DNA from 3 places in the Ferrimonas balearica DSM 9799 genome. Region 2 is predicted to be linked to each of the others. Evidence: predicted binding sites of a transcription regulator. Region 2 holds the regulator's gene; each other region holds the start of a gene.
The links. The regulator ArgR, encoded in region 2, controls arginine synthesis, uptake and breakdown. The targets are predictions, from matches to a motif close to ANTGAATANNTATTCANT.
Positions count from the first base shown of each region.

Region 1: argC (N-acetyl-gamma-glutamyl-phosphate reductase) is a predicted target of ArgR. The motif match lies at 1,798-1,815, and genes of this name have one in related genera.
Region 3: FBAL_RS08185 (YjiH family protein) is a predicted target of ArgR. The motif match lies at 1,768-1,785, and genes of this name have one in related genera.

Region 1 covers NC_014541.1:340,556-344,726, forward strand. Annotated here, with positions in the region: gene ppc (phosphoenolpyruvate carboxylase) at 1-1,623, opposite strand, end outside; gene argC (N-acetyl-gamma-glutamyl-phosphate reductase) at 1,975-2,976, shown strand; gene argB (acetylglutamate kinase) at 2,973-3,746, shown strand; gene FBAL_RS01660 (ornithine carbamoyltransferase) at 3,767-4,171, shown strand, end outside.
Region 2 covers NC_014541.1:3,812,935-3,817,105, forward strand. Annotated here, with positions in the region: gene ispB (octaprenyl diphosphate synthase) at 1-808, shown strand, start outside; gene mdh (malate dehydrogenase) at 869-1,807, opposite strand; gene argR (transcriptional regulator ArgR) at 2,056-2,526, shown strand; gene FBAL_RS17280 (Dyp-type peroxidase) at 2,586-3,506, opposite strand; gene FBAL_RS17285 (ABC transporter ATP-binding protein) at 3,635-4,171, opposite strand, start outside.
Region 3 covers NC_014541.1:1,795,686-1,799,856, forward strand. Annotated here, with positions in the region: gene FBAL_RS08170 (DUF3413 domain-containing protein) at 1-88, opposite strand, end outside; gene FBAL_RS08175 (YejL family protein) at 166-393, opposite strand; gene yejK (nucleoid-associated protein YejK) at 574-1,626, shown strand; gene FBAL_RS08185 (YjiH family protein) at 1,893-3,209, shown strand; gene FBAL_RS08190 (YbjQ family protein) at 3,324-3,638, shown strand; gene FBAL_RS08195 (YbjQ family protein) at 3,642-4,091, shown strand; gene FBAL_RS08200 (M48 family metallopeptidase) at 4,088-4,171, shown strand, end outside.

The DNA.
Region 1 (4,171 bases), 810 kb from region 2:
ACCAATCATTACCTGCTGTTTGCCGCGGCAGTAACCCAGGTACCAGTCGATCTGCAGCAGGTTGCGCATCACCGCCGGGGCGTTGTCGAGGTCGCTGAGGGTTTCGAACAGCGGCACGATGGGCAGGGCAAAATTGCAGTCACACTCTTTGAGCAGCAGCGCCACGGCCAGAACATCGGAGGCCTCGCTGGCCATGGAGATGACGTAGGAACCCAGTGCTTCCGGGCTTTGCTGGCCAATCAGGCGGCAGGTATCCAGTACCTCCTGAGTATCGGCAGAGGCTTGCCACTGGTGCGGCAGCAGCGGACGGCGGCTGGCCAGTTCCCGCAGCAGGAACGATTGCTTCTCCGCTTCGCTCCAGTGCAGGTAGTCGCCGAGGCCCAGGTAACGGGTGATCTCAGCAATGGCGCTGGCGTGGCGGTCGGAGCTTTGACGGATGTCGACGCGCACCAGGGTCAGGCCGAAACAGTGGATGCGGCGCAGGGTGTCCAGCAGCAGGCCATTGGCGATCAGGCGCATGCCCTGATCGAGCAGGCTTTGGTAGATCAGCTCAAGGGGTTCGAGCAGGTCTTTCTTATGCCAGATCAGGGTGCTGGGGTTGGTTTTCGGCTGTTGGCCATCAAGACGGGCCATCAGGTAATCCTGGGTGTCGCTCAGCTTCTCGCGCAGCTGACGCAACAGGATGCGGTAAGGTTCGCGGTGATCGCCCACCATGGCGCGGATGGCCTGGTCGCAATCGGTCATCGACAGCTCGCCAATCAGCTGGTTGATGTCTTCCAGGTAGAGGCGGGTCGCAGTGCAGCGGTTACGCAGCAGCACCTCTTCGCTGACCTTGGCGGTGACAAAGGGGTTGCCGTCCCGATCGCCGCCCATCCAGCTGGAGAAACGAACCGGCGCCACGTGCGGCGGCAGTTGGCGGCCGGCGTGCTCTTCGACTTGTTCATTCAACTGGCGCAGGAACTCCGGTACCGCATGCCACAGGCTGGTTTCGACGGTGGCCATGCCCCAGCGCGCTTCGTCCACCGGAGTGGGGCGCTGCTTGCGGATCTCGTTGGTGTGCCAGATCTGGGCAACCAGCTGGCGCATGCGCAGCTGGTTGCGCTTGGTTTCGCGTTCACTGAGCTGCGGGTTCTCGCGCTCGCTCAGACACTCGATCAGAGCGGAGTATTTGCTGATCAGGGTGCGACGGGTCACCTCTGTGGGGTGAGCGGTCAGCACCAGGTCGATCTCAAGTTTTTCCAACTCGTCGATCAGCTGGTCCGGTTTCAGCTGGGCCTTGCCGTTAAACAGGCGACCCAGCAGCAGATCAACCGGGTCCGGTACACACACCAGCTCGTCGCAGTTGCGGGAGATGGTGTGGAACTGCTCGGCGATGTTGGCGAGGTTGAGGAATTGGTTAAAGGCACTGGCAAAGGGCACCAGCTGTTCGTCAGGCAGCTCGGAGAGCAGTGCCAACATCTTGGACTGGGCCTCGGTATCCCCCTGGCGAGAGGCTTTGGACAGCTGCCGCACCTCTTCAATCAGATTCAAAAATGCGGCGCCATGCTCAGCTTCGATGGTCTCGCCTAAAATATCGCCCAGCAGGTGGACGTTCGCCTTTAGGGGGGCGTACATATCAGTCATTGAGGTTCCCTTGCCTTATACCCGGTTGTCCTGATCCTGAGTCGCGCTCGGAGCTGGGTCAATAGCCCAATTCGGAATTTCCTCATCCATGAAGGGAATTCTGTGCACTGCGCCCGAACTGTGTTTTTCTGCCTCGAAAACGAAGTGATTTCGAAAAAATAAAAATGCTATAGGGTTGCATAATAAATCACTCTTGGTACTCTGTGCTCATCTCACGGAGTGACCAGTATGACCATGACCTGTTTTGCCCTGCCTTTTGCCGTTGACCGACGACGATCCTGATCCCCCTCTCGGGTCATCAGGCCCACCCGCGTTACCTCGACACACAACAGACAACATAGGGACAAGACCATGCTCAAGGTCGCCATCGTCGGCGCGTCGGGCTACACCGGCGCCACCCTGGCCAAATTGATTGCCAACCATCCCAGCCTGGCCCTCGCCGGCTGCTACGTTTCCGCCGGCAGTGCCGATGCGCATACGCCGTTATCGCAACTCTACCCGGAGTTGCTGGGTCTTGTAGACCAGCCGCTGCAACCCCTGACCCATGAGGCCCAAGCGGAGCTCGGTCAGCAGGCACAGGCAGTGTGCCTGGCCACCGACCACCAGGTCAGTGCGGAGTTGGCGCCCGCTCTGCTGGCGCAAGGGCTTACCGTCTTCGATCTGTCTGGTGGCCACCGCTTTGCCGATCCGGCCATCTATCCCCAGCACTATGGCTTCAGCCATCCCTCACCGGAACTGCTGAGTGATGCGGTGTATGGCCTGGCCGAGTGGGCCGGCACTGCACTGGCGGATGCGGCGCTGATTGCGGTCCCCGGCTGTTACCCCACCGCGGCTTTGACCGCACTGAAACCCCTGGCTCAACATGGCCTTATCGCAGGCGTTCCTGTGATTAATGCCGTCAGTGGCGTATCCGGTGCCGGACGCAAAGCCAGCCTGAACAGCAGTTTCTGCCAGGTTAGCCTGACCCCTTATGGCGTGCTGGGCCATCGCCATCAGCCCGAGATTGAAAGCCAGCTTGGCCATGCGGTGGTGTTTACCCCTCACCTTGGTGCTTTTAAGCGCGGCATCCTGGCCACCATTACGGTACCGGTCAGCGCCGATTGCACCGAAGCGGCACTGAGCGAGGCTTACGGCTGTTATGACGACAGTGCCGTTGTGCACTGCCTGCCAGCCGGTCAGTGGCCCAAGGTGGATGATGTGGCGGGCAGCGATCGTTGCCTGCTGGCCTGGAAGCTCGACAGTGAGCGCCAAGTGCTGGTGGTGGCCAGTGCCATCGACAACCTGATGAAAGGCGCCGCGAGCCAAGCGCTGCAATGCATACTTATTCGGTTTGGTCTCGGAGGTGAAGCATGAAGACCATGGTGATTAAAGTCGGTGGCGCCCTGTTGGGCTGCGAAGCCGGCGTCGAACGGCTTTTCAGCACCCTTAAAGCGTTGGGCCAATCGGGCTGGCAGGCAGTGCTGGTGCACGGTGGTGGTGTGCTGGTGGAGCAGCAACTCAGTGCCAATGGTTTCCTCTCTGAGAAGAAAAACGGATTGCGGGTTACCCCGGAAGAGCAGATGAGCGTGGTCGCCGGTGCTCTGGCAGGCAGCGCCAATACCCAACTGGTGGCCGCGGCGGTTGCAGCAGGGCTGGTGCCGGTCGGGCTGTCACTGGCCGATGGCGGCATGACCCAGGCCGAGGTGCTCGACCCGGATTTGGGCGCCGTGGGCAAAGTCAGCGTGGGGCAACCGGCGCTGCTGGAGCAACTGCTGGGGCTGGGGATGCTGCCGATCATCAGCTCCATCGCGGTCAGCGATCAGGGCCAGCGCCTCAATGTGAATGCCGACCAGGCCGCCACCGTGGTGTGCCAGCTGTTGGGCGCAGAGTTAACCCTGCTGTCCGACGTTTCCGGCGTACTGGATGGCAAAGGCCAGCTGATCCCCAACCTGGACCCGGCTCTGGTGGATGAGTTGACCCGTCAGGGGGTGATTGAAGGGGGCATGAAGGTGAAGGTGGATGCGGCGCTGGAGGCGGCCCGGTCCATCAACAATCGGGTATTGGTGGCCAGCTGGCGCTACCCGGAACAACTTGCGGCCCTGGTGAAGGGCGAGCCGGTGGGCACTCAGGTCCACCCCTGCTAACCGATTAACAAGGAATCGTGATGAACCATCTATTGAGCATTAAGGACCTGAGCCCGGAGCAGATCCACGGTCTGATTGACCTAGCCAAGACCCTGAAGGCGGATTACATCCCCTATCAGGATGCGCTGAAGGGCAAATCCGTGGTCACGCTGTTTGAGAAGCCGAGCCTGCGTACCCGGGTCAGCTTTGATATCGGCATCAATAAACTGGGCGGGCATTGCCTCTACCTGGACCAGCAGAACGGCGCCATTGGTCAGCGTGAGGCGGTCAAGGATTTCGCCATGAACCTGTCACGCTGGTGTGATGCCATCGTCGCCCGGGTGTTCTCGCACCAGACTCTGGAAGAGCTGGCCGAATACGCCACCGTTCCGGTGGTGAACTCCCTGTCCGATCTGTACCACCCGTGCCAGGGGTTGGCGGATTTC
Region 2 (4,171 bases):
GGCTGCGCGCGCGGTGGATTATCAGGGCGATGACCACGTCAAACTGGCCGCCATCATTGAGTTCATCCACACCGCAACCCTGCTGCACGACGACGTGGTGGACGAGTCCACCATGCGCCGGGGTCGCGAAACCGCCAACGCCCTGTTCGGCAACCAGGCCAGCGTGCTGGTTGGTGACTTCCTCTACACCCGCTCGTTCCAGATGATGACGGAACTGAAGCGCCCCCGTGTACTGGAAGACCTGGCCGACGCCACCAACGTGCTGGCGGAAGGGGAAGTGCTGCAGTTGATGAACTGCAACGACCCCAACACCACCGAAGAAAGCTACATGCAGGTGATCTACTGCAAGACCGCCCGCCTGTTTGAAGCCGCCACACACCTGGCGGCGGTTATCGCCGACCAGCCCACCGAAGTGTGTGACGCCCTGTCCGACTACGGCCGTTATCTGGGCACCGCCTTCCAGCTGGTGGACGACGTGCTCGACTACACCGCCGACGCCGAAGAGCTGGGCAAGAACCTGGGTGACGACCTGGCCGAGGGCAAACCGACCCTGCCGCTGATCCACGCCATCGCTCACGCTCCGGAAGCCCAGAGCCAGCAGATCCGCAGCGCCATCGAAAACGGCGGCTGTGACGAGGTGGACGAGGTGGTGGCCACCCTGAATCAGGTCGGCTCACTGGAGTACACCATGCAGCGCGCCGTGGAAGAGGCCGACAAGGCCATTGCCGCCCTCGACGTACTGCCGGAGACGCCGTTTAGGGAAGCGCTGGCCTCCCTGGCCCGCATCGCGGTCGAACGCCGTAACTGAGGCTCCGCTTCAGCCACAAAAAAAGCGCCCCTGAGGGCGCTTTTTTTTATCCCGGCCTTATCAGCCGTTAACGAAGGCTTCGCCTTTGCTGATGTCGCCGCTGAGGGTCTCCAGCATGCCATCCAGCGCCTGCTTCTCGAAGTCGCTCAGGGCACCGTAGGAGAGAATGTTCTCAACGCCGTTTACGCCCAGCTCAACCGGCTGCGCGAAGAAGCGGGTATGTTCACCGGCGCCTTCCACGTAGGCACACTCAACCACGCCTTTCTCACCCTGCAGGGCACGCACCACCGACAGACCGAAGCGGCAGGCGGCCTGGGCCATGGAGAGGGTTGCGCTGCCACCACCGGCCTTGGCTTCCACCACTTCGGTACCGGCGTTCTGGATGCGGTGAGTCAGGCTGGCAATCTCTTCGTCGGTGAAGGAGACGCCTTCCACCTGGGACAGCAGCGGCAGGATGGTCACGCCGCTGTGGCCGCCAATCACGTTGATCTTCACCTGCTCCGGGCTCAGGCCCTTGGCTTCGGCGATGAAGGTTTCAGAGCGGATGACATCCAGAGTGGTCACACCGAACAGCTTGTTCTTGTCGTAGACACCGGCGTTCTTCAGCACCTCGGCAGCGATGGCCACGGTGGTGTTTACCGGGTTGGTGATCACACCGATGCAGGCGGTGGGCGCCACTTCGGCAACCTTGCCAACCAGGTTACGGATGATGCCCGCGTTGACGTTAAACAGGTCAGCACGGTCCATGCCCGGCTTACGGGCCACACCGGCGGAGATCAGCACCAGGTCAGCGCCTTCCAGGGCGGGAGTCGGGTCTTCGCCAGCGTAACCTTTGGCGTTGACGGCGGTAGGAATGTGGCTGATGTCGACGGCCACACCAGGAGTGACCGGAGCGATATCATAAAGGGCCAGATCGCTGCCCTTGGGCAGATTCAGCTTCAACAACAGGGCCAGAGCCTGACCAATGCCACCAGCGGCACCCAGTACTGCAACTTTCATCGTATTCTCCATCTTTCCATTGATGTGACGTGGATCATCTTTCCAACTGGCGCCCACAATACCCAAAGCCAATTCTGATGGCAATGCGACCAATGACGGTTGTCTAGCCTGTCATCACTAACGGCTATCAAAGGGGCACAATGAAGGGCAATCGATGCATTTTTATTCCCAAGATGTGAATATCACTTGCTTTTTAAGCAGACCTTATTCAAAGTGGCCCAGTCCAAACGGCAGAATCGATTACCACAATGAGAAACGCCAACGCACAAGAAGAACTGGTACGCGCTTTTAAGTCCTTACTGAAGGAGGAGCGCTTTGGCTCGCAGGGGGAGATTGTTGCCGCCCTGCAGGCAGCCGGGTTCAACAACATCAACCAGTCCAAAGTGTCCCGGATGCTGAGCAAATTCGGCGCTGTACGCACCCGTAATGCCAAGCAGGAGATGGTCTACTGCCTGCCGGCGGAGCTGGGCGTGCCCACCGCCAATGCGCAGCTGCGCAACCTGGTGCTGGATGTCGACAACAATGGCGCCATGATCGTGGTCCGCACCAGCCCCGGTGCCGCCCAGCTGATCGCCCGCCTGCTCGACTCCATGGGCAAAGCGGAAGGGATCCTCGGCACCATCGCCGGTGACGACACCATCTTTATCGCCCCCAGCCAGATCAGTGCCATGGCGGAAACCCAGGACACCGTTAAAGCGCTGTTCAACTACCACGACTGAGGTGGTGGCATAAAAAAACGCCCGGCATTGGCCGGGCGTTTTTGTGTCTGGGGCTGACCTTACAGGCCGGCAGCCTGCTCCATAAAATCGATGGAGGGGGCAAAGTACGCCGCACCACTGACCGCCTGGGTAAACTTGAGCAGGTGGTCGTAATGCTCGCCATCACCGTGAATCATCGACTTCAGCTGCGCGGTGAAGTGCAGCGGGGTCTTGCAGCAGGCGATAAAGAACAGGCCCTGCTCCTGCATGTTGCCGTAAGGCATGCTCTGGCGCAGAAGCTCCATGCTGGTGCCGTCTTCGTACTTCAGGTTAACCCGCTTGATGTGGGCAAAGCCCGGCTTGGCGGCACTGGGGTACTCCACGTTCTCCACCTTGGTGCGGCCAATGGTGTCTTCCTGAGTTTTCAGGGATTGGCGCTCCCACAGCGGCATGTTGTGCACGTAGCGCTGGGTATGGATGTAGCTGCCACCGGCAAACGCGGCGTCTTCCGCACCCACCAGAGCCACCTCACGACGGTGCGCGCCGGTGGGGTTCTCGGTACCATCGACAAAGCCGGTCAGGTCACGGGCGTCCAGGTAACGGAAGCTGCGTACCTCTTCCACCAACTCCGCCAGGCCCGCCAGGCGGCGGCACACTTCAGTGGCGGCAATGTGGTTAACGTCGAGCCGGTCGCTGCGGATATGCACAAACAGGTCAACCGGCTGGCTCGGGGCACTGCGGTCTTCCGCTTCAAAGCTCGGGAAGGGGGCCAGTTCCGCCGGGCGACCCTGCGGATACAGGCTGTCCCAGTAGTTGGCCCCAATGGCGACAAAGCCGTTAAAGGCGCAATCGGCGTTGCGGTCTGCCGAGGTTTGCAGCCAGGCGGCCAAACCCGCGATCACGCGCGGCAATGTGGATTCCGCGCCTTCGCTGGCATTAAACATCAAATAGATGCCGTGCAGGTTGCCCTCTGCACAGATCCCACCCTGTTCCCTGGGCATGCGTCCTTCCTTGTTGGTGATATCAACGGACATGGTCAGTACCGACAGATCTGAGTTTCAATCCCACAGTCTGCGCAGCCCGGCCGGGACTGGCAAGTGGCGTAAAGGAAAAGATTGATTTACCCCAATTAAAACAGCACCAGAGCGTGGGGCAAAGCCGCCACCGCCACGCGCTGTCCCTGTTCCAGACCGATATGGCCGGAGCGCACCGCCAGCTCCACTGGGCCAACGCTGACCTGGTAATCGCAGTAGGTGCCCTTAAAGCGACGAGCGGTGATCACCCCACTGCCATGCGCGTCCGGCTCCAGCGCCAGCTGTTGTGGCCGCAGCAGCAGCTCACCGCGATGGGTGGGCGGGAAGCACAACGGGCTGATGCTGTGGATGGCACCCAGCGGCGTTTCCACTTCGTGTTCGCTGGCCACAATGGCATCCAGATAGTTGCCACCGCCCAGGAAATCCGCCACAAAACGGCTCACCGGACGGTAGTACAGCTCTTCCGCCGGACCGGTCTGCACCACCTTGCCCTCATGCAGCAACGCCAGCCGGTCGGCAAAGGCGAAGGCCTCCTCCTTGGAGTGGGTCACGAAGATGGCACTCACGCCCTGCGAACGCAGAATGGCGCGGATCTCTGCCATCAGCTCACCACGCACCTGGCTGTCGATGTT
Region 3 (4,171 bases), 2.0 Mb from region 2:
TCGCCAGGATCATGTTGAAAAAGGTAAACCAGTGTCCCCACAGCACCAGCTGTGACACTTTGTCCTTCTGTTGTTCTTGTGCGTGCATGCGGTGGCTCGGCGCCCGATTGTGCTGTTTATCCTACGGTGAAAGAAACGACAATTCCAGCCAAGAATTTCAGCTGGTTAGGCGTCCGAACGACCGTTTACTGAGGCTTTCAGCGCTTCAGCGAACTGTTCGGCGATGGGGCCGCGAACCGCCGGGCTGACCTTGCTGTTGATCAGTACGGTGGCGGCGTTGCCCAGAGCCATCAAAGCCAGGTCGGTTGGGGTCTTGCGCTTTTCCAGCACCAGCAGCAGCTCGTGCAGCAGCTCTTCAACCTGTTCATTGCTGTATTTGGAAACGATAGCCATGGGGGAGTCCTGTTACGTGGTAATGGGTGGGGGCCCGACACTTAGGAGGGGCCGAACCGGCGCGGGATTGTACCCGAATCTCTTGCAGATATCGCTATCACCTATCGAAAAAAGGGGGGTGCCCTTTGGCTTACCCCTCTTATAATAGGTGGCTTTGTGCCCTCCTCGTTCGTGGTGATTATGAGCCTTAAGATCGATCAAGCCATTCTGCACGCGGTGATCCGCTCTGAAGATGGCCAACTGCAGTGCAAACTGCGCCCTCAACCCCTCAGTCATTCCAACGCGCTCGATGACCTCGTCGGCGAGTTGCACCGCCTCTACACCGCCAAAGCGGGCAAGGGCTACGGCCACTTCGGTGCGCCACTGGGTGACGATGGTGAACCGATGGGTGACACCAATGACGCGTTCCGCGAAGCCCTGATCGCCTGGCGGGCCGGTGAGAAAGGGTTCGTTGAGTTCTCCGCTGAGGCTGGCCAGTTGCTGGGTCAGGAGCTGGGTAAGTACGACTTTGCCACTGGTGGCTACCTGCTGATGGCGGCCTACAACCATGTGGCGTCCGATTACCTGTTCGTTGCACTGCTCTCTCCCAAGCCTTCGGTATCGGTGTCTGACGAGATGGAAGTGCAGGGCAGTGAACACCTGGACCTGAGCAATCTGCAGCTGGCAGCCCGCATCGACCTGACTGAGTGGCAGGCGGACCCCACCTCCAAAAAGTACCTGACCTTTGTAAAGGGCCGGGCTGGTCGCAAGGTGGCGGATTTCTTCCTCGACTTTATGGGGTGCGTCGAAGGGGTGAACGCTAAGGCGCAGAACCAGCAACTGATGAAGGCGGTAGAAGATTTCGTTGCCGACACCGAGCTGGATAAAGGCGAGCGCCAGCAGGCCCGTGACGCGGTATTCGATTACTGCAAAAGCCAGGTGGCTGTGGGCGAGCCGATCCAGCTTAAAGACGTGTCTGATGAGCTGGCCGATCAGGGCCTCGACGCGTTTTATCAATTCACCTCCAATGGCGCCTACGACCTGGAAGAGACCTTCCCGGCGGACCAATCCACCTTGCGCGCACTGAAAAAATTCAGTGGCACCGGTGGTGGTGTCTCAGTGAGTTTTGATGCACAGCATCTGGGTGAGCGGGTTCAGTGGGATCCGGTACGCGACACTCTGACCATTCACGGTGTGCCGCCGAACCTGCTGGATCAGCTGAAACGCCGCCTGGCGGGTGAAAAGGACGACTAAGTTTTGTTCGAACCCGCCGCGAGTGAATGGCTACCCGCTTTGGGTGAATAAATATATGTGACCTTCATCGCATTTTTGTCTGGGTGAGGGGGTTTCCAATCCTGATGGTTAGGGGTACTCTGTGCCCCGTCAACCACTCACATTGAATATTCATTCATGTGAATGAGGCGAACCCCCAAACCCAGAAGTACGATAAGAGGGTCGAAGCCGTGAATAGCGAGCAGACTTTAGAACTCCAGGACGTTAAGTCCACCCGGAACCTGTTGATGTTCCTCCTGCCATCTCTGATTGGCGTATTCCTGTTTATGACTCCGGTTTCGGTGAACGGCTCCCTGACCATTCCCGTGGCGGTGCTGGCCAAGGGCCTGCTGGGTCAACTGGACAGCTTTGGCGTGACTCTGGTAACCACCGTTATCGTGTTCTCCGCCGTCATGACCCTGGTTACCAAGCTGATCAAGCCTGGTGTCATCGTCAATCACCCCTTTATGAACAGTCTGTTCAATGTGACTCCGGCCTGGGCGGTAACCCGCGTTGTTGGTGCGGTGTTCGTGGTACTGACCTTCTTTGCCGTGGGGCCGGAAGCGATCCACTCTGGAAATACCGGTGGCCTGGTATTGAATGACCTGGCACCGCTGCTGTTCTGCGTATTCCTGTTTGCTGGCCTGTTCCTGCCGCTGCTGGTGAACTTTGGCCTGCTGGAGATGGTGGGCACCACCATGACCAAGCTGATGCGTCCGGTGTTTAATCTGCCCGGCCGCTCTGCGGTTGACTGTTTTGCTTCCTGGGTAGGCGACGGTTCCGTCGGTGTCCTGATGACCTCCAAGCAGTATGAGCAGGGCCACTATACCGAGCGTGAAGCTGCGGTAATCGGCACCACCTTCTCCATCGTGTCCATCACCTTCTCTCTGGTGGTGATCGGTACCGTGGGTCTGGAAGCGTACTTCCTGCCGTTCTTTGGTACTGTGTGTCTGGCCGGTATCGTGGTGGCCATTGTGGTGCCCCGTCTGCCGCCGCTGTCCAATAAGAAAGACCTGTTCGTAAACGGTAAAGCTCGCACCGGTGACGAAGAGGTGATCCCGGCCGGTGAAACCACCCTGAGCTACGGCTACAAGCTGGCTCTGGCCCGCGCCAGCCAGGTGAAGAACGCCGGTGATGTGGTCCGCGAAGGGGTACACAACGCCACCGATATGATCCTGGGCGTACTGCCGGTGGTGATGGCGATTGGTACGGCTGGCCTGATGGTGGCGGAATACACCCCGCTGTTCAGCATCCTGGGCACCCCGTTTGTGCCGCTGCTGGAACTGCTGCAGATCCCGGATGCGGCCGCAGCCAGCCAGACCATGGTGGTGGGTTTTGCCGACATGTTCCTGCCGGCCATCCTGGCGGAAGGCATCAACAGCGAGATGACCCGCTTTGTGATTGCTGCACTGTCTGTGACCCAGCTGATCTACATGTCTGAAATCGGTGCTCTGCTGCTGGGTTCCAAGGTGCCGGTGAAGCTGTGGGAGCTGTTCCTCATCTTCCTGCTGCGTACCCTGGTGGCACTGCCGGTTATCGCGGGTATGGCCCACCTGATTTTCTAATCCCTTTGGGAGCAGGCAAAAGCCGGGCAAGTGCCCGGCTTTTTTGTGCCTTTTTTGCTACCCAACGCTCTGTTATGTTGGTTTTTTTCCCATAAACAGGACGGCGTTGTGGAGCTGATCATCACCAATATCGAAACCATTCCCGGAAAAACCATCACCCAGCACCTCGGTCTGGTGCAGGGCAATACGGTGCGGGCTAAGCACGTGGGCCGTGACCTGATGGCGGGCCTGAAAAACATCGTAGGCGGCGAGCTCAAAGGCTATACCGAACTGCTGAATGAGGCCCGTGAGGAAGCGGTTGGCCGCATGATTGAGCAGGCTCAGGCCATCGGCGCTAATGCGGTGATCAATGTGCGCTTTTCAACCTCTTCGGTCACCTCCGGCGCCGCGGAGCTGTTTGCCTACGGCACCGCCGTGGTGGTGGAGTAAGCGATGACCGCACTACTGATAACCTTTGGACTGCTGGTGATTGGCTACCTGTTCGGTCGCTACGCCGAGCTGCGCCATTTTGAATCGATACGGCGCCGGGAAGCGGAGTTACAACCGCTGCTGGTGTTCTCCGATAAGCGAGTGCCGCAAGCCTTTCAGCCCTGCGAAGTGCGGCTGGTTGGCGGCAACACCGTGGTGGCCGTGGATTACTTCAAGGTGATGGCGGCGGCGCTTCGCAGTCTGTTTGGTGGGCGCATCGGAGCCTATGAGTCGCTGGTTGAGCGCGCCCGCCGTGAGTCGATTCTGCGGATGAAAACTGAGGCGCAGCGCCTGGGGGCCAGCGCCATCTTTAATGTGCGGCTGGAAACCGCGTCAATCAGCAAGGGCGCCGGCAATCAGCAGGTCTCCGTCGAAGTCTATGCCTATGGCACGGCCGTGATTCAACGCGGATGAGCCAGTTTCAAAACCGGATACCACCGGAGAACAACGTCTCTGACAACCACCCCCTGGCCGAGTTTTTGGGTCTGGGTATG